One region of the Halioglobus japonicus genome, then DNA from elsewhere that is predicted to be linked to it. Evidence: predicted binding sites of a transcription regulator. Region 1 holds the regulator's gene; each other region holds the start of a gene.
The links. The regulator LexA, encoded in region 1, represses DNA repair genes until DNA is damaged. The targets are predictions, from matches to a motif close to ACTGTNTNTANANACAGT.
Positions count from the first base shown of each region.

Region 2: recA (recombinase RecA) is a predicted target of LexA. The motif match lies at 2,487-2,504, and genes of this name have one in related genera.
Region 3: ruvC (crossover junction endodeoxyribonuclease RuvC) is a predicted target of LexA. The motif match lies at 2,139-2,156, and genes of this name have one in related genera.
Region 4: BST95_RS07215 (DUF3127 domain-containing protein) is a predicted target of LexA. The motif match lies at 1,830-1,847, and genes of this name have one in related genera.

Region 1 covers NZ_CP019450.1:2,399,562-2,404,106, reverse strand. Annotated here, with positions in the region: gene BST95_RS11365 (S-methyl-5'-thioinosine phosphorylase) at 1-352, opposite strand, end outside; gene BST95_RS11360 (mechanosensitive ion channel family protein) at 349-1,443, opposite strand; gene BST95_RS11355 (DUF6763 family protein) at 1,717-2,034, shown strand; gene lexA (transcriptional repressor LexA) at 2,103-2,705, shown strand; gene BST95_RS11345 (hypothetical protein) at 2,808-3,068, opposite strand; gene BST95_RS11340 (DUF6586 family protein) at 3,241-3,702, opposite strand; gene topA (type I DNA topoisomerase) at 3,699-4,545, opposite strand, start outside.
Region 2 covers NZ_CP019450.1:3,468,955-3,473,499, forward strand. Annotated here, with positions in the region: gene BST95_RS16320 (TonB-dependent receptor) at 1-941, opposite strand, end outside; gene recA (recombinase RecA) at 1,320-2,363, opposite strand; gene BST95_RS16330 (hypothetical protein) at 2,681-3,130, opposite strand; gene BST95_RS16335 (MFS transporter) at 3,321-4,532, shown strand; gene BST95_RS16340 (FAD-dependent oxidoreductase) at 4,545-4,545, opposite strand, start outside.
Region 3 covers NZ_CP019450.1:3,991,017-3,995,561, reverse strand. Annotated here, with positions in the region: gene aspS (aspartate--tRNA ligase) at 1-1,322, shown strand, start outside; gene BST95_RS18840 (YebC/PmpR family DNA-binding transcriptional regulator) at 1,355-2,080, shown strand; gene ruvC (crossover junction endodeoxyribonuclease RuvC) at 2,192-2,710, shown strand; partial or broken gene ruvA (Holliday junction branch migration protein RuvA) at 2,726-3,336, shown strand; partial or broken gene ruvB (Holliday junction branch migration DNA helicase RuvB) at 3,333-4,390, shown strand; gene ybgC (tol-pal system-associated acyl-CoA thioesterase) at 4,387-4,545, shown strand, end outside.
Region 4 covers NZ_CP019450.1:1,509,173-1,513,717, reverse strand. Annotated here, with positions in the region: gene BST95_RS07230 (ATP-grasp domain-containing protein) at 1-381, opposite strand, end outside; gene BST95_RS07225 (hypothetical protein) at 598-945, shown strand; gene BST95_RS07220 (hypothetical protein) at 970-1,701, opposite strand; gene BST95_RS07215 (DUF3127 domain-containing protein) at 1,950-2,306, shown strand; gene BST95_RS07205 (FG-GAP repeat domain-containing protein) at 2,798-4,545, opposite strand, start outside.

The DNA.
Region 1 (4,545 bases):
TGTCATAGGTGTGCTCACGCCCCCAGGTGTAATCGATAACCTGATCGGGAATAACCAGCCTGCCTGGCGGCATACTCGGGGCAATGCCACCGACGGCGTTAATGCCGATGATATGGGTGGCGCCCAACTGTTGCAGCGCCCAGAGATTGGCCCGATAGTTCACCCGGTGCGGGGGAATGGCCCGGGGGCTACCGTGCCGGTGTAGAAAGAATATCGTCGTGTCGCCAAGGCGCCCTTCCTGCACCACCTGTGACGGCTCGCCAAAGGGTGTGTCGACCGCGTGACGAGTGACAATGTCCAGCCCGCCGAGACGATCCACCCCGGTACCGCCGATCACCGCCAGTGCGCTCACGCTTCGCCCTCGGGGGCAATGTGCTCCAACTGCAATGTCTGGGTGGGAAACGCCACATCGCCGCCGTTGGCGTGGATAATGTCGAGAATCTTCAGCATGACGTCCTGTTTGATCTCGTGATACGTCACCCAGTCGGTGGTCTTGGTAAAGGTGTAGACAAAGAAATCCAGCGACGATGGCCCGAAGGACACAAAGTTAACTATCAGGGTGCGCGACTGGTCAATCTCAGGATGGTTGCGCAGCATCTCCTTGACCTGGGTAACCACCGGCGCCATGAGCGCGGCGTCCTGGTAACGCAGGCCGATGGTCTCGTAGATGCGCCGGTTAAGCATGCGCGAGGGGTTTTCCACGGAGATCTGCAAGAACGTCGAGTTGGGCACATACAGCGGCCGCTGATCAAAAGTGCGAATACGGGTCAGGCGCCAGCCTATGTCCTCTACCGTGCCTTCAATACTTTTATCGGGTGAGCGAATCCAATCCCCCGCCGTAAAGGGCCGGTCCAGGTACACACTCAGGCCGCCGAAGAAGTTGGCGAGCAAATCTTTCGCCGCGAAACCCACCGCAATACCACCAATGCCCCCAAAGGCAAGCAGCCCGGAGATCGATACGCCCAGGCTCTGCAGAATCATGAGCCCGGCAGTAATCCAGAGCACAAAGCGCACCAGCTTGGCCGCCGCGCGCACGGTGGCCTTGTCCGCCGACTGGCGGGTGCCGCGGGTCTCACACAGCAGCTCTTCCTCTACCCCGTGAATAAGTCGTTGCAGGAACCAGGCCAGCAATACCACCAGCGCAGTGTCGTAAGCCTGGGCGAGAAAGGCCTGCAGGGTTTCCGCCACCGGGTAAATTTCCAGGGCCAGATACAGCACCAGCACCCACAGCAGCACCCGCACCGGCACCGCCATCGCCGTGACGGCCACATCGTCCCAGTTGTAGTCTGTGGCGCTCGCGGCGCGGTGCAATTGTCGCACCAGCATTCCGAGGGCCAGGTGAGCCACCGCGCCCAGGGTCACCAGTAGGATCAGGGCCAAAAGCTGCCCCTCCAATCCCAGGCTGAGCGCGAGGCTGTCGAAAAGCGATCCAAGGCTCGTCACTGGCCACCTCTTCTAGCGCAAAAAGCACGATTTTTAGACAATTTTTTCATGTGGGAACCGCGTGTTTAGTCTCGAAAGATTATATAAATCAGCGGCACAGATTAAGTCATCTCTTGAAGTCCAGCGCAACTGCTTGATCTCTTTTGAAAAGAATTTCCGTCGCCGTAAAAGCTATTTCCATCCCTGTTTTTATAGCGTTATCACATAATGGACAGCCCACGCCAGCGTGATATGTTGGTCTGCCGCACACGAAAAAAGGGGAGGAAAATCTCCATGAAAATGCTAAGCCCCGTTGTCGGTGGCTGGTACAAGGATCTGCAAACCAATGCCTTATTCGAGGTGGTGGACTGGGATCCCAGTAACCTCACCATCGAAACCCAATACCTGGATGGCGAAGTGTCTGAATACGACCTCGATGCCTGGCGCGAAATGCTGCTGGAACGCGCGGAAGCCCCGGAAGACTGGCGCTCTGCCTTTGAGCTGGATGACGAAGACCTGCTGGACCCCGACCTGCCCATGCAACCGGAAGACTGGAATAGTCCACTGAACTCCATCGAGCCCGAAGCCATGTATGGCGTGGAGGATTTTTAGGCGTTGTTATCCGCTGCCCATGCTGTATATAATCACAGCACCTGTATAAATACACAGATGGGGCACACATGGACAAGCTTACCAAGCGGCAGCAACAGGTGCTGGATATTATCCGTGCACATATCGATGACACGGGCTTCCCGCCCACCCGGGCCGACATAGCCCGCGAACTGGGATTCAAATCAGCCAATGCCGCAGAGGAGCACCTCAAGGCACTGGCCCGCAAAGGCGCGATTGAAATTATCCCCGGCGCCTCACGGGGCATTAAATTGCCCGATACCCAAGGTATTCCCATCGTCGGTCGGGTGGCCGCCGGTAACCCGGTGCTCGCCGAGGAGAATATCGAGGAATACTGCGACCTCCCGCCCCAATTTTTCAAACCCGCAGCTGACTATTTCCTGCGCGTCACTGGCGACTCGATGATCGATATCGGTATCTTCGACGGCGACCTGCTGGCCGTTCACAGCACGCCCGTGGCCAATAATGGCGACATTATTGTGGCCCGCATCGAAGACGAGGTCACCGTTAAGCGACTGCAACAGGGGCGCGATAAGAACCTGCTGGAACTCCTGCCGGAGAACCCTGATTTCGAGCCCATCAAGGTCGATTTGCGCGAGCAATCGTTTGCGATTGAAGGCCTGAGTGTAGGTGTGCTGCGCCGCGGCAATTAGGCAGCGGACGTTTTTAAAAGCGGTAGGGGCTTTGACAGGCCCCTCAGGGGGCTGCAGATAGCCGGTGGCGCAACGCCCCGGCGGGATGTCGAATAACGCCTGTCAGTGCAGGACGCGCGGTGCCTCTGGCTCAGCGTAAGCTTCGGCATCCGCCTCAGCTTCATTCTGTTCCATGATATTGGCCGCGGCCTGAATTCCGGCCTGAATCATGGCCTTGGCCACTTCCAGTCCGTTTTCCATCAGGTACATGCGCGATTCGTCGGAGAACTGTATGGTCACCAGCGGCGCGGAATCATCGTCAGCACGTTGCAGAACGATTTCACCGTCGCCCAGGTCGACAATCTCCAGTAAGGATGCAGACACTCAATAAACCTCTGTTGTTGCGAACACTGCCACTTCATCATAACAGCAGCCATGGGTGCCCGATAGGGCTTATTCGGGAATAGTTGTGAACGGGTGCGCAGTTGCGGGCAGTGTGCGGCGACAGCAGCAAGAGCCGCAATAGACGCCTGAGCGCCCTGCTCCTGCCCCGGAACTAGTACTCGTCGAGGGAGTCGCCCATGCGGTCGAACAGCTGCTGTAGCAGGTTTGCCCAGGTCTCGGCCTGCTCCGGATCGGCACCGGCGGCTGCCACCGCCAGGTTCTGCATCGACGATGACTGCGGTGCATCACTCTCTGCCGATAACATGGCGCCAATCCAGCCCTCCCGCTCCAGGCGCTGGAACTCGCGAATCTCACCGGGCATGGCCTTGCCTGCGACAATCTCCGGTAATTCGGCAAGACATTGTGGCGGCGTCTCCGGCAATCCACCGGGCCGGGTGATTTCCAGAAGAAACCAGCCGTAGGCATTTGTCAGGTGATTGCGCACCCCGGGCCAATAGGCACTGGCCAGGATCTTGGCCGCCACGCTCTGGGTGTCGAGGTCACGGCGCCAGGCGCCAATCAGGATGCGGGCCAGGTACAACGCATGGTTGGCCTGGCCGCGAGCGGAACTCACTTTTTCTTCGCCCGACTCTTGCTCTGCTCAACGTCCCACTTACCGCCGCGGTAGTAGGCCTTCCAGCCGGTAGCCTTGCCGTCCTTCTCGGTCATGACATACTGCTCCTTGGTCTTACGGCTGTAACGCACCTGGGCACGGTTGCCGTCGTCATCCTCAGTCGGCGCAGAGAATATGAACGTGTACTTTGGATCGATGGCTTCCTTGTGCGGCAGCAGCTCATCCACAAACGGCGCACGGGTTTCCCGGTTGCGCGGGAACCCGCTGGCGGCGAGGAACATACCAGCGGCGCCATCGCGCAGCACGTAGTGATCGTCGACCTTCTCGCATGCCAGCTCCGGCATCGGCACCGGATCCATTTTGGGCGGTGCCGGCTCGCCGTTGCGGAGCAGCTTGCGGGTATTCTTGCACTCCTCATTGGTACAGCCGAAGTACTTGCCGAAACGGCCGTTCTTGAGCTGCATTTCACTACCGCACTTATCGCACTCGAGGGTCGGCCCCTCGTACCCCTTGATCTTGAACTTGCCGTGCTCGACCTCGAAGCCGTCGCAATCGGGGTTGTTGCCACAGACATGCAGCTTGCGATCTTCGTCGATCAGGTAGCTGTCCATGGCCGAGTTGCATTTGGTACAGCGATGGCGTTCCAACAGCTGGCGAGATTCGGCCTCGTCATCTGCATCCTCGCGGATGGCCTCATCCCCCGAGGTCAGATTTATGGTGTTCTTGCAGCGCTCTTTCGGCGGCAGCGCGTATCCGGAGCACCCCAGGAACACCCCCGTACTGGCAGTGCGAATTTGCATCGGACGCCCGCATTTATCGCAGGCGATATCGGTCATGGTGGGC
Region 2 (4,545 bases), 1.1 Mb from region 1:
AGGGTGTGTTCGCCGATATCCCAGTCAATCGTCAGGGTGATGTTATCTACTTCAGTCTCGTCGGAGTCACCGTTGGACTGACGTTTAAAGTCCTGCTTGTCATCCAGAATCACCGCGCCGCCAGTGGCGGCCAGCAGGGCATCGGCATAGGTGGGCGGTCCACCTACGGGATTAATAATTTCGAGGAAACGACCTTCTGTGGTGAAGTCGGCGTTTTCAATCTTCAGATTAAACGAAAGATTGTCGGTTGCATCCCACTGAATGTTGGCTCGTATGATCTCGTGATCCAACTGGGACTCAGTCTGGTCCAGGAAGGTGTTGTCATAGTAACCATCCTCGTCGCGCTTCAAACCTGCCAGACGAATGGCAAATGTGTCGCCGATGGGGATGTTGACCGCACCCTGAACTTCATAGCCTTCCTGGTCGAAGTTATAAGACGCTTCAGCGAAGCCTTCTACAACATCGGTGGCAGCGCGGTTGGTCACGGCGCTGATCGCACCCGCGATAGCGTTTTTACCGAATAGGATAGGCTGCGGGCCGCGCAGGACTTCCACGCGGTTAACATCGAGGTAAGGCACGCGGGCCAACTGCGGACGGCCGTAGAATACGTCATCGACATACATACCAACCGATTGCTCAAACGCCGGGTTGATACCGGAGCTAATGCCGCGAATGGTCACGTTGGTGCCCAGACCGGTCTGGTTCATGCTCAGGTTGGGGACCCAGTCGGCCAGGTCGTTCAGGTTGGTGATACCACCATTGGAGATCTGTTCGCCACCGACCACATTCACCGAGATAGGTACGTCGGACAGGCTCTCAGAACGCTTCTGGGCAGTCACAATCACTTCTTCGAGCATGCCTTGCGCCATGACGTTTCCTGTCAGGGCCAGGGCGGGCACTGCTGCGATACTTGCGGCGAGTAAATTTTTGCGAAACTTCATTATATTACCTCTGCTTTGTTATGCATTTTTTACGGGGCTAACTACGGCAACACGGAGAAACCGGATTAGTTGTCCCTACTGCGACTGCGACAACCATAGCCCATCCCAGAGACTAAATCTATCCCTCAAGGCTGCACGTAACCCACTGATTTGTCAGATGAATAGTCAATATTCACCAATATTCACAATAAACTTTCAAAAAAGAACCAGTCCGCCAGTAGATACGCCATTCAATGCACTGACTTCGGATAGTGTCACGACTGGCACAGCGAACTATTTTTTGGGGAGAGGGGGAATAAAAAAGGCGCCGGGGCCGAGAGTGGGATTCGTGGAGCCCCGGCGCCTTGTGGGAACAATCAGCAGATCAGGTGAGCGGGATTACTCCTGCTCGGTACCCTCCTCGGCAGTCTCCTGTTCTGCCGCTTCGGGCTTACCTGTGTTCAGGGTTTGGGCGCGGATAGCGGACTCAATCTCGTTCGCCACCGCGGGGTTGTCTTCCAGGAACTTGGAAGCATTGGCCTTACCCTGACCAATCTTGTCGCCTTTGTAGGAGTACCAGGCGCCTGATTTATCCACCAGGTTGAGCTTTACACCCCAGTCGATGACTTCACCCATGTGGTAAATACCCTTGCCGTACATGATCTGGAACTCGGCCTGCTTAAAGGGCGGCGATACCTTGTTTTTCACCACCTTCACCCGGGTTTCGTTACCGACCACCTCGTCGCCGTCTTTCACTGCGCCAATGCGGCGGATGTCCAGACGTACAGAAGAGTAGAACTTCAGGGCGTTACCACCGGTGGTGGTTTCGGGGGAGCCGAACATCACACCGATCTTCATGCGAATCTGGTTAATAAAGATCACCAGGCAGTTGGTCTGCTTGATACTGGCGGTGAGCTTGCGCATGGCCTGGCTCAGCAGACGCGCCTGCAGGCCCACGTGGGAATCACCCATCTCACCTTCAATTTCAGCCTTGGGCGTCAGCGCCGCCACCGAGTCGACGACGAGTACATCCACTGCACCGGAGCGTACCAGCATCTCGGCCACTTCCAGGGCCTGCTCACCGGTATCCGGCTGGGACATGATCAGGTCGTCCATTTGCACGCCCAGTTTCTCGGCGTACACCGGATCCAGCGCGTGCTCGGCGTCGATAAACGCCGCGGTGCCGCCGGCCTTCTGGGCCTCGGCGATCACCTGCAGGGTGAGTGTGGTTTTACCGGAAGATTCCGGGCCATAAATTTCACAGATACGGCCCTTGGGCAGGCCGCCAATGCCGAGCGCGACATCCAGGCCCAGTGAGCCTGTGGAGATGGCGGGAATAGCCTCTCGCTCCTGCTCGCCCATGCGCATAACGGTACCCTTACCAAACTGGCGCTCAATCTGGGCCAGCGCTGCATCGAGTGCTTTTTCCTTATTTGCATCCATTGTTGTGCTCCCTTTACTCTTTTTAACCACTTTTTTCATGACATCCCACGTATTCAACAAAACAACTTACTTTCGAGCTCTGCCATCAGCGTCGTTACCCACATAACGTCATACAGCAAAACTACTGTATATATACTCAGTGCTTTGAAATTGAATTGCAACCCCCTCAGGCCACTAATTTCGGCCGGGGGAAATCACATGTCGCCATTTCAGGCAGGTAGGTAAACGCGGCTCAGGTGTCACCGGCAATGGATGAAGTGAATACCGTCACCCCCGGGGCTTTCAGGGCCTCGCAGAGCTCATAGGATTCGCTGATATCATGCAGGTCGATCAGGAGTATTGCCCCTCCTTCCCCGGCTGGGCCCGCCCAGCATACGCACATGCTGCCACGACAACAGTCCGTGCACTGTGAGAATGATCACTGCGGTAATCAACACCCCCAGCCCGACACTCATCTGCCCTTCGCTCAGTACGCCGTTGATCTCCAGAACATGCAGCACCAGCATACCCACCAACATCAGGCCAAACGCCATCAGCGTAAACTTGAGCTGGCGCCGCTGCAGCACCCGCCCGCTGGGGCCGTGATCAAACTTGCTGCCCTGGGTGATCAGGCAGGCCTGGTCGGGTGTGAGCACGCTCATACGGGCGTGGTCGAGGTTGAACTGCCGACCAAGCGCGGTGCGAGCCGCCCGCGCGGTATCGGTGTCGGGAAAGGTTGCCACCACCCGGGTGTGAAGTTCTTCTTCGAGCAGTGTGCCGTGGGTCATTGCCTCACCTCACTCTCGCCTATATTCGCCCGGCAGCACCGGGAGCCTCTGTACAGTATAGCCCCCGGACAGAACATGAACGCAGCCCGGGCATAGGATAGAGCTCCTGTCCTATACGCCCACTAGACGCTCGCCCAACGCGACTCTAGACTCGTCACCAAACACCATAACAACACAGGGGATAACGTACGTGGCTGACACTGGCTCAACGGCCCACACGCGCACCATTTTCGACGACTGGCGCTCCATCGCCGTGGCCATTTACATGGCGCTGGCAGGCTACACGGTCATGGTAGGAATTCCGGTGATCAGCACCGCCTGGGTGGAGTTACTCGGCTTCACCGAAGTACAGGTCGGCAGGATTGCCGGCGCCGATCTGGGCGGCTTTTCCCTCGGCGCGGTGCTCATGGCACCGCTGGTGGCCCGGGTCAACCGCCGGCTGCTGGTGCTCGGTGCCGCCGTGGTGGTGATTGCCGGCAATGCGTTGTGCACGGTGATGACCAGCTATGAGGAGACCCTGTGGCTGCGCGCCATTGCCGGGGCCGGCAGCGGGGCATTCACCGCCATTGCGGTGGCCACGCTGGCAGGCACCGCCAAACCCGCGCGCGCATTCAACCTGCTGTTGTTCGCCTTCGCCTTCTCCCAGGGCGGCGAGTTATGGCTGCTGCCGCAGCTGACGATGAACCAGATCTACCTGTTTTTCATCGGCACTTATGTGGTCGGCCTGCTGCTGTTGCCCTGGCTGCCACCACGCCCGGTGGAAAAACGCCTGCAACTGGAGACCTATATCGACGACGATGGCCAGCCACTACACAACGCCATTGAAATTCCCCGCTCGGTGCCCTGGCTGGTGCTGGCGGCGGTACTCTTCACCTATCTCAATATCGGCGCCTACTGGACGTATATCGAACTGGCGAGCGTTGCCTCCGAGGCCGACCCCGACTGGGTGGGCCAGATGTTGGTCTACACCTCGGTGTTCTCGGTCATTGGCTGTGCCTGTGCCACCCTGATCAGCAACCGCTTCGGTCTGGCGAGGCCGCTATTGGTCACCCTGGTTGCACAGGCCATTATCGTGGCCATGCTCGCCAACGGCATCAATAACATCAACGTGATGGTGAGCATGTTTGCCTTTAATTTCTGCTGGATATTTGTCGATGTGTACCAGTCGGCCACCATCGCCAATGTCGATCACACCGGCAAGTTCGCTGCGCTGATGCCTGGCGCCCAGGGCCTGGGGCAGATCATTGGCCCGAACATGGCCGCGTCGCTTCTCGCCGCCAATACGGGCTATGGCAGCGTGTTCATCATGTGTGCCATCGCGTCACTGATTGCCTTCGCCATCTACCTGTTTATGTACGTGCGGCTGCGCCGGGCCATCCCGGCGCTGGCCGACGCATCATAACGACATCATTGTT
Region 3 (4,545 bases), 1.6 Mb from region 1:
TCCTCGACAGCGAGGGCTTCCTGGATATCGAAACCCCGATTCTGACTCGGGCGACCCCGGAAGGTGCCCGCGACTACCTGGTGCCGAGCCGCACTCATCCGGGGCAGTTTTTCGCTCTGCCCCAGTCACCTCAGCTGTTCAAGCAGCTGCTGATGGTGTCTGGATTCGACCGTTACTACCAGGTGGCCAAGTGCTTCCGCGACGAAGATCTGCGCGCCGACCGTCAGCCTGAGTTCACTCAGATTGATATCGAGACATCCTTCCTCGGCGAGGAAGAGATTATGGCGATCACCGAGCGCATGGTGCGCGAACTGTTCAAGTCGACCCTGGATGTCGATCTGCCCGAGTTCCCCCACATGCCTTACTCCGAGGCTATAGAGCGCTATGGCTCGGACAAGCCGGACCTGCGTATCGACATGGAACTCGTGTCCGTTGATGACCTCATGCAGCAGGTCGACTTCAAGGTCTTCCGCGGTCCCGCGGACGATGAAGCCGGCCGTGTTGCCGCTTTGAAAGTGCCCGGCGGTGCCAAGATCAGCCGCAAGGAAATCGACGACTACACCAAGTATGTTTCCATCTTCGGTGCCAAGGGCCTTGCCTGGATCAAGGTAAATGACCTGGCGGCCGGGGTTGAGGGCCTGCAGGCGCCCATTCTCAAGTTCATGCCCGATGAAGTGGTTATGGAGATGATGGAGCGTCTCGGCGCTGCAGACGGCGATATCATCTTCTTCGGTGCAGACAAGGCCAATGTCGTCAACGAGGCAATCGGTGCGCTGCGCATCAAGGTGGCCGAGGATCTCGGTCTGGTGCGTGAAGGCTGGGCACCTCTCTGGGTGGTTGACTTCCCGATGTTCGAAGACGATGGCAATGGTGGTCTGACTCCGCTGCACCACCCCTTCACTGCGCCTTCCTGCAGTGTCGAGGAGCTGGAAGCCAACCCCGCCGGCGCGCTGTCGCGTGCCTATGACATGGTGCTGAATGGCTGTGAACTCGGCGGCGGCAGTGTCCGTATCCACGAGCGCGAGATGCAGGAAGCGGTTTTCCGCATTCTGGAGATAAGTGACGAGGAGGCCAACGAGAAATTTGGCTTCCTGCTTCAGGCCCTGCAATACGGTGCACCGCCCCACGGTGGCCTCGCCTTTGGCCTGGACCGCATGGTGATGTTGATGACCGATTCGGCATCCATTCGCGATGTAATCGCCTTCCCCAAAACCCAGACAGCGGCCTGTGTGATGACCGACGCGCCTGGCGAGGTGAATGCCCAGCAGCTGCGTGAACTGAATATTCGTCTGCGCCAGAAGGCCGAAGGCGAAGGCGCCTGAGCCTTCTCTAGGCGCCAGCGCGGAGTTCAGCCATGGCAGGCCACAGTAAATGGGCCAATATCAAGCATCGCAAGGCGGCTCAGGACGCCAAGCGCGGCAAGGTATTCACCAAGCTGATCCGTGAGCTCGTCGTGGCCGCCAAGCAGGGCGGCCCCCATCCCGAAGATAACCCCCGCCTGCGCGCGGCGGTCGACAAAGCCCTGGGTGCCAATATGACCCGGGACACCATCGACCGCGCTATCGCCCGTGGCGCCGGTACCAACGAAGCCGACAATATGGAGGAGCTGACCTACGAAGGTTACGCTCCCGGCGGTGTCGCGGTACTGGTTGAGGTGATGACAGACAACCGCAACCGTACCGTGGCCGAAGTGCGCCATGCGTTTACCAAACGTGGCGGTAATCTGGGCACAGATGGCTCGGTTGCCTATCTCTTTTCCCGGGTCGGTCAGATCGGGTTTGCCCCTGGGGCTGACGAAGAACAGGTCATGGAAGTGGCTCTGGAAGCCGGTGCGGAAGATATCACTGCTCACGAGGATGGGTCTCTGGATGTGACTACTCCCTGGGAGGAATTCGGCACCGTCAAAATGGCGCTGGAAGCGGCCGGCCTCGAGCCCGCCGGCGGCGAAGTGACCATGATCGCCTCCACCACCGTGCCCATGGCAGACGCCGGCAGCGCCGAATCCATCCTCGCCCTCATCGACGCCCTCGAAGACCTCGACGACGTCCAGAACGTCTACACCAACGCCGACATCTACTAATACCCCAGGGTGCCTGAGAAATTTGGGGTCTGACCCCGGGTGACGGGGTGGGGAGATGCCTGTATATTTGTACAGAATAATGACATTGGTGGGGTGGCGCGGGGCGAAGCGATGGCGCTGATCATGGGAATCGATCCGGGGTCGCGGAAAACGGGCTTCGGAATCATCAATTATGTGACCGGGAAGGCTGAATACGTGACGTCGGGTGTGATTAAGCTGCCCGAGGGCGATATCGCGCCTCGGCTCAAGATCATCTACGACAGTGTGACTGAGTTGGTTGAGCTTTACGGGCCGGCAACGCTGGCGATTGAGCAGGTTTTCATGGGGAAGAGCGCCGGCTCTGCCCTCAAACTGGGGCAGGCCAGGGGCGCGGCGATTGTTGCCTGCGCGGCCCAGGATATGGATGTGTTTGAGTACTCGGCCCGGCAAATCAAACAGTCTGTGGTCGGTACTGGTGCGGCAGATAAGGGGCAGGTGCAGCACATGGTGAAAGTGCTGCTAAAACTGCCTTCTGAGCCCGCCGAGGATGCCGCGGACGCGTTGGCCGCTGCCCTGTGTCACGCGCACACACAACAGAGTATGATCAACATGGCTGGCGCCACTTCTGTGCGCCGGCGCCGGATACGTTAAGGGGATCGGCCCTCCATGATAGGTAGAATTCGGGGTACGCTGGCTGCCAAACAGCCACCGGATATTCTGGTGGATGTCGGTGGTGTCGGCTACGAGCTGCAGGTGCCCATGACCACCTTGTTCCAGCTGCCCGAGCTGGGGGCGCAGGTGACACTGCTCACGCATTTTGTGGTGCGCGAGGACGCCCAGCTGCTGTATGGCTTCATCGATGAGCGCGATCGTGAACTGTTCCGCCAATTAATCAAAGTGAACCGGGTCGGCCCAAGCTGGCCCTGACCATTCTCTCGGGTATGGATGCCAAAAGCTTTATTGGCTGCGTGCAGCGCGACGATATTTCCGGCCTGTCGGCCCTGCCCGGGGTGGGCAAAAAAACCGCCGAGCGCCTGTTGATTGAGATGCGCGACAAGCTCAAGGACTGGCTCGGCGAGATGGAAGCCGGCGGGTCCGCTGGTGGCGCTGTGATCGAACCGGTGGCCGATATGGTCGCCGACGCCGAGGGCGCGCTAATTGCCCTCGGGTATAAGCCGGCCGAAGCGGCCAAGGTGGTTGCCGCAGTGAACGATGACTCCATTGCGGATTCGGAAGAGCTGATCCGCCGGGCCCTGAAATCGATGGTGAGCGGATGATAGAAACCGACCGCCTGATCGCCCCGGAGCCTGAAGGCCCCCGGGAGGATGCCCTCGATCGCGCTATTCGCCCGAAATCGCTGGATGAATACGTCGGCCAGAAGGCTGTTCGCGAGCAGATGAGTATATTTCTGCAGGCGGCCAAAGGCCGCGGTGAGCCGCTCGACCACACCCTGATTTTTGGCCCGCCCGGGCTGGGCAAAACCACGCTGGCGAGCATTATTGCCAACGAGATGGGCGTGTCCCTTAAAACGACTTCAGGACCGGTGCTGGAGAAGGCCGGTGATATCGCTGCGCTGATGACCAACCTCGAGCCCGGCGACGTCTTGTTTATCGATGAGATACATCGCCTCAGCCCCTTCGTAGAGGAAGTGCTGTATCCGGCCATGGAGGACTACCAGCTCGACATTATGATCGGGGAAGGTCCCGCGGCCCGCTCGATCAAGCTCGACCTGCCTCCCTTCACCCTGATCGGTGCCACCACGCGCGCGGGATTGCTTACCTCACCGTTGCGCGATCGTTTCGGTATCGTGCAGCGCCTTGAGTTCTATGAGGTCGCCGACCTTGCACATATTGTGGAGCGCTCGGCGCGCATTCTCGGTATGGGCATCGACAAGCAGGGCGCCACCGAAATTGCGCGCCGCTCCCGGGCACGCCCCGAATTGCCAATCGCCTGTTGCGCCGGGTCCGCGATTACGCGGAAGTGAAGGCTGATGGCCATATTGGCGCTGAAGTCGCTGACCGCGCGCTGGATATGCTCAGCGTTGACCAGCAGGGCTTTGATCACCAGGATCGCCGCCTGCTCCTCGCCATGATTGAGAAGTTCGATGGCGGTCCGGTGGGGGTCGATAGCCTAGCTGCGGCCATTTCCGAGGAGCGCGGGACGATTGAAGATGTGCTCGAACCCTACCTGATCCAGCAGGGATATGTGGTGCGCACACCCCGCGGCCGAGTGGTGACGCGCAACGCCTACCTGCATTTCGGGCTGCCTCAGCCCAGGCCAGGTGAGGCGGGCAATTTGTCGCTGGATCTAGATGGCGGGCAGGAAGAGTGACGTCTGGCCAGGAATTTTCTCTGCCGCTACGTGTCTACATTGAAGATACGGATGCCGGTGGTATTGTCTATTACGTCAATTATCTCAAATTTATGGAGCGCGCTCGCACGGAGTTCATGCGGGCGATGGGCTACGGCAAAGATTACATATTCAAT
Region 4 (4,545 bases), 890 kb from region 1:
CGTGGCAATGCCCGCCTCATTCAACGCCATGTACTGGTTAACCTTGCTCACTTCCAGGCGCAGAGCGCGGCTGCCGTTAATCACTACCCGGCCATGGCGCTCAAGCCACGCCAATACACTTTCGGTGAATTCCGGCGCGTAGCGGTGATCGCGCGTATGCGAAGACGCACTGATTCGACTGTAAAACACGCCCTCAGGTGGCGCTTTTGACAGATCCAGAAGCCCCTGATCGAGGTGCCACATTTCATAGGGCACACCCAATTCCTCGAGCCTGACCTGCAGGTGCGAGGTCCATTCGTCGTGCTCGTGCAGCACATATACTTTCGGAGTAGAGGCGTTCATAGCCGCGCGCAGCGGTTGCGCTGGAAGTGCCGAATTCATACCAGTTTTGTCTCAGTTCAGGGGAGAAGCGGGCCTGTGGTTACGCAGGTATACGCAGGGAGGCCCAAGGTGGCGCACTTTAGCCAAAAATTGATCAATTTTCCAGCTCTGCGCTATCACCGCCAAGGCGCGCCATACGGGGCACAACAGCCATGCAAGCGGCCGCTGTCTGATCTGTGGTTGATGCAGGCATCCCATTGCACAGGGCGATAAACCGTGGCAGAAGACGACGAAGACAGCGCTGAAGAAGAATATAAGTTTCCCGAGTTACATCGCGACGAAGAACTGGACCACGATGGCGTCGAGCAGGTTGTTATTGAGCGCTTTGTTCGCTATCGCTTACCCTTCCTGCTCAAGGTCAAGGATGAAATGGACCAGGGCAAGGTGCTCACGGAGGGTGAACTGGTGCTGATGAGCCGCATGGTCACACGGGCACATCGCTTTAACGACCTGGTCTACGATCATCCTGAGCTCAAGGAAACCGTCGCCAAGATCATCGATCTCATTCATGTGATTGTCGGCGAGGCCGTGCACAACGCCACCGAGCCTGACGATCGAGGCTGACTCCGCGACGGGCGCCTCGGTACGCTAGTTACAGAACCAATCCCTCACCGCAGGCAACGAGTACTGCGGATCGGCAGCGTAGTTAGTGAGCTGCACCAACAGTGGCAACGTGGTTCTGCCTGGCTGGGCGACGTTGGCGGTGAGGTAACCGTAGAATTGTCCGTCGGTGTCGCGAATGACCGGAGCGGCGGTGGCGAAAATATTCCATGGACTGTAATTGGTGACTAGGGACCCGAAATCACCGGCAGCGTTCCAGATACTGTAATGGGCTAAAGCAGCACCATGGTTGCCGTTCGCATTGCACACTGAATCAAGAAAGGTTCCCGGACAATTGAGACATCCCAGATAAAACTGTTGTTCGTCACCCCCATAGAGCAGCAGAAACGGCGCCGTGGCCTCAAAGACTGGCTCCAGATAGAACACCTCATCTGACTCCAGCACTGCCATCAGGCTCGCATTGCCTTCCATACCCGCGGTGGTGAGATGGCAGGCTTCCACACTGCCACCGCAAAGGCCGCGGTCACGAGTTCGCCAGCCCACAAAAGTAAAGCCCTCGGCGGGCAACGCAGTAAATACCTGGTCGAAGAACAAGTCGTTGACGTCCAGCCGACAGATTTGGCCCGCTTCGCAGCGGACATCACCGGATGTCGTGACCACAGCGCCACCATCAGGCACATAGATTTCGATCTTGCAGCCGGCCAGAAACAATGCTGCAACTACTCCAAATACCAACCTGACCATACTACTGGTCTTCATGCCCGATGCCCTAGTGCCTTACGTTTCACAGCGACATCATCCACTCTGGATGCCGCTTTACAGCCATGCTAACTGCGGCCGTGCCCATAGGCCAGAGTAAAAATCACCAGTTACCATTAAAGTCGACGCCTGATCATAAAATCAGCAATTACTCAACTGGCAGCGCTAACCGAACACGAGAAAAACGCCAACGCACTGCAGAAAAACGCTATGATACGTACTGGCATAAATAACGCGGATTTATCAGGGTGTCTTACGAACTTACCGGCAAAATCAAACTCATCCAGGATCTCAAGACCTTCGACAGCGGCTTCCGCAAGCAGGAGATGGTGGTGACCGTCGACGACGGCCGATACCCCCAGGATATCAACCTCGAGTTTGTGCAGGACAAGGTGGCGCTACTGGAAAGTCTGCAGCCCGGTCAGGAAGTGACAGTCACTTTCGATATTCGTGGCCGCGAATACAACGGCCGTTATTTCAACAACCTGCAGGGCTGGAAAATTTCTGCCGCGGCAAGCGACAGCGCCCCCATCACCAACGACTACCCGGATACCGCGCCCCCTGCATCCCAGGGCGGCAGCTTTGACGACGACATCCCGTTTTGACGAGGTGGTTTCTACCTTCTGTACACCAAATCGCATAAGTCCCTGCTAGAAAACGACTTTTATTAAGATTTGAGCGAAAAACTGTAAACCACTTCGGTTTTGTGGAGTGTCGTCCGTTAAGCGTAATTTTATGTTTACCAAAACGGTCGGCACATTCGCCAGATAGATACCCTCATAGTCGACGAGGTTGAGCGGTTTCTGGTCATTCGCCTGGACGACCATGCCCTCGATTTCTTCCCGACCCTTTATACCACTGAAAACTTGAGGCATGGCCTTGCTACCAACTCTATTAACTATTTCTTGCGAGAAATTCGACATCTTCAATTCTGGGAAGAGATGGAGGAGCGCAAGCTGTTATGGGAAATTGCCGAGGGCTATTTCCCTTCAACGGAGCCTTTTTCTTATAACACGCGGCCCTCCTATTGGAGGACCCTTGGCACAAGATTGGCGCTGTGGTGTGTTTACCGAACCGGTGTTTGTGGGACTTTTGTTTATCGAACTACAGCGCCCTCAGCGAACGCTCGACGGCCCTCAGCTTTGCCGATTTCAAGGTAGTGCTCAAGGCCATTCTCGAATTCGCCCTTCTTCACCAGAGCTACGACATCGGGATTCTCTGTGAGATAGTAGTACTCGTTATAGCCCGCCGCGCCGTGCCGCGATGGGTCAGTGGCATTTGGCCCGGTATGTAGCCGACTGTTCGCCCTGACATCGAAATAAAACTCGCGTTCATTGGCCACCCCATAAGTGATGAAGCCGAGTCGGCCGTCAGCCAGCAAATAGGGGAAGTATTTTTGGCCGCCCAGAAAGTAGGGTTCATAGGTTGGCCCATAGGATTTCAGGATTGACTCCGTGCGCTGGTCCAGTTCGGCGAAGCCCTCCCAGAGGGTCGATACAAACTTTCCGTTGCCGGTGTTTATAAGCACCTCATTTGCCCAGGCTTGATCTGGGACGCGGTAGATCTCACCGATCCAGCCTGTCCACTCGTGCGGCTCGGCTACCCTCGTTGATGCGTCAACCGCCAGAATGTCAATGAAACCATCGCCATTCACGTCCATAAGCAGGTTGTCGTGCCCGCCCTGGTTGCCGAGGTTGTAGTTGTAAAGCGCTTTATCGGTGATATCGCTAAACCTGCCATTTCCCTTGTTTTGCAGGAACTGAAGTACGCCGGCAGATTCCTTGTAGTCATCGTTCCAAAGCATCGAGCTAACGAGTATGTCCTGATCGCCATCGTTGTCCATATCGAACAGATCGACCTGTATATCGTGCGCGCGCCCGGTGCCAAATTCAGAGGACAGAAACTTTGATTGACTGTCCTTAAACCTGTCTTGCTTGTGAAAATACGGTATCGGAAGTGGCTTGATGTCTCCGTAAGCGCGGCTGCTATCAAAACGAATATTGTCTATGATGATTGAGCTGCTACCGTAGCTGCTTGTAGAGACATCACCATTGCTTCCGTCGTATGCATCGACAATGACCAGTTCTGCCTCCGGGTCGTCATCGAGGTTAGCCGCGGCTACGGCCGAACCCGTGTGTATCCATTGTCCACCGATTTCTTGGAAGTCTGCGCTGCCCTCGATTGAGACGTTGAATCTGAGTGGCCACGCTTTGAAGCCTCCATTCTGATCATTGATCAGGATCATGACCGCATCGCCATAAGAAAAGGGCGCAGCCGGATCGTCGGACCAGTCGTAGCTAGACATATAGGCTGATCCGATGATGTCGGTATAGCCATCGCCATTGATGTCAGCGAGGTTTCCCTCGTGCATAGCCATGGCAGGCTCGATAGAACGTGGTGTAAGCCGGTTACCGTCATTCAGGAATAATATATTCTCGGTCGGAACGAATGGCGATTCATTGTGGCCGATAATCAGCAGGTCGTCGTGCCCATTGCGATCGAAATCGTGAACCCTTATGAACGCGGTTCCGTCAGTGGTGGATCGGCCCAGTAGTTCGTTTGCATCCAGCAATTCTGTTGCATCGGGACCCGCTTCAAAAACCTGCAGCCTGGCATTGGCGGGACGCTCTTCTCCGTTGGTGTCTATGTATGAGCCGCCGTCTGTCCAGCCGCTGACAAAAACCTCTGGATTGCCATCGGCGTCAGTGTCGCCCAGACCAAAATACTTGATTGTGGAGTAGTTATCCTCGACGGCGATATGGTCAATCTCTCTGATATCGAAGAGCCCATCGTCAATCAAAACACTTGTTGGCAGCGGATTCAGTGTGACCGCATGTTTGCCAC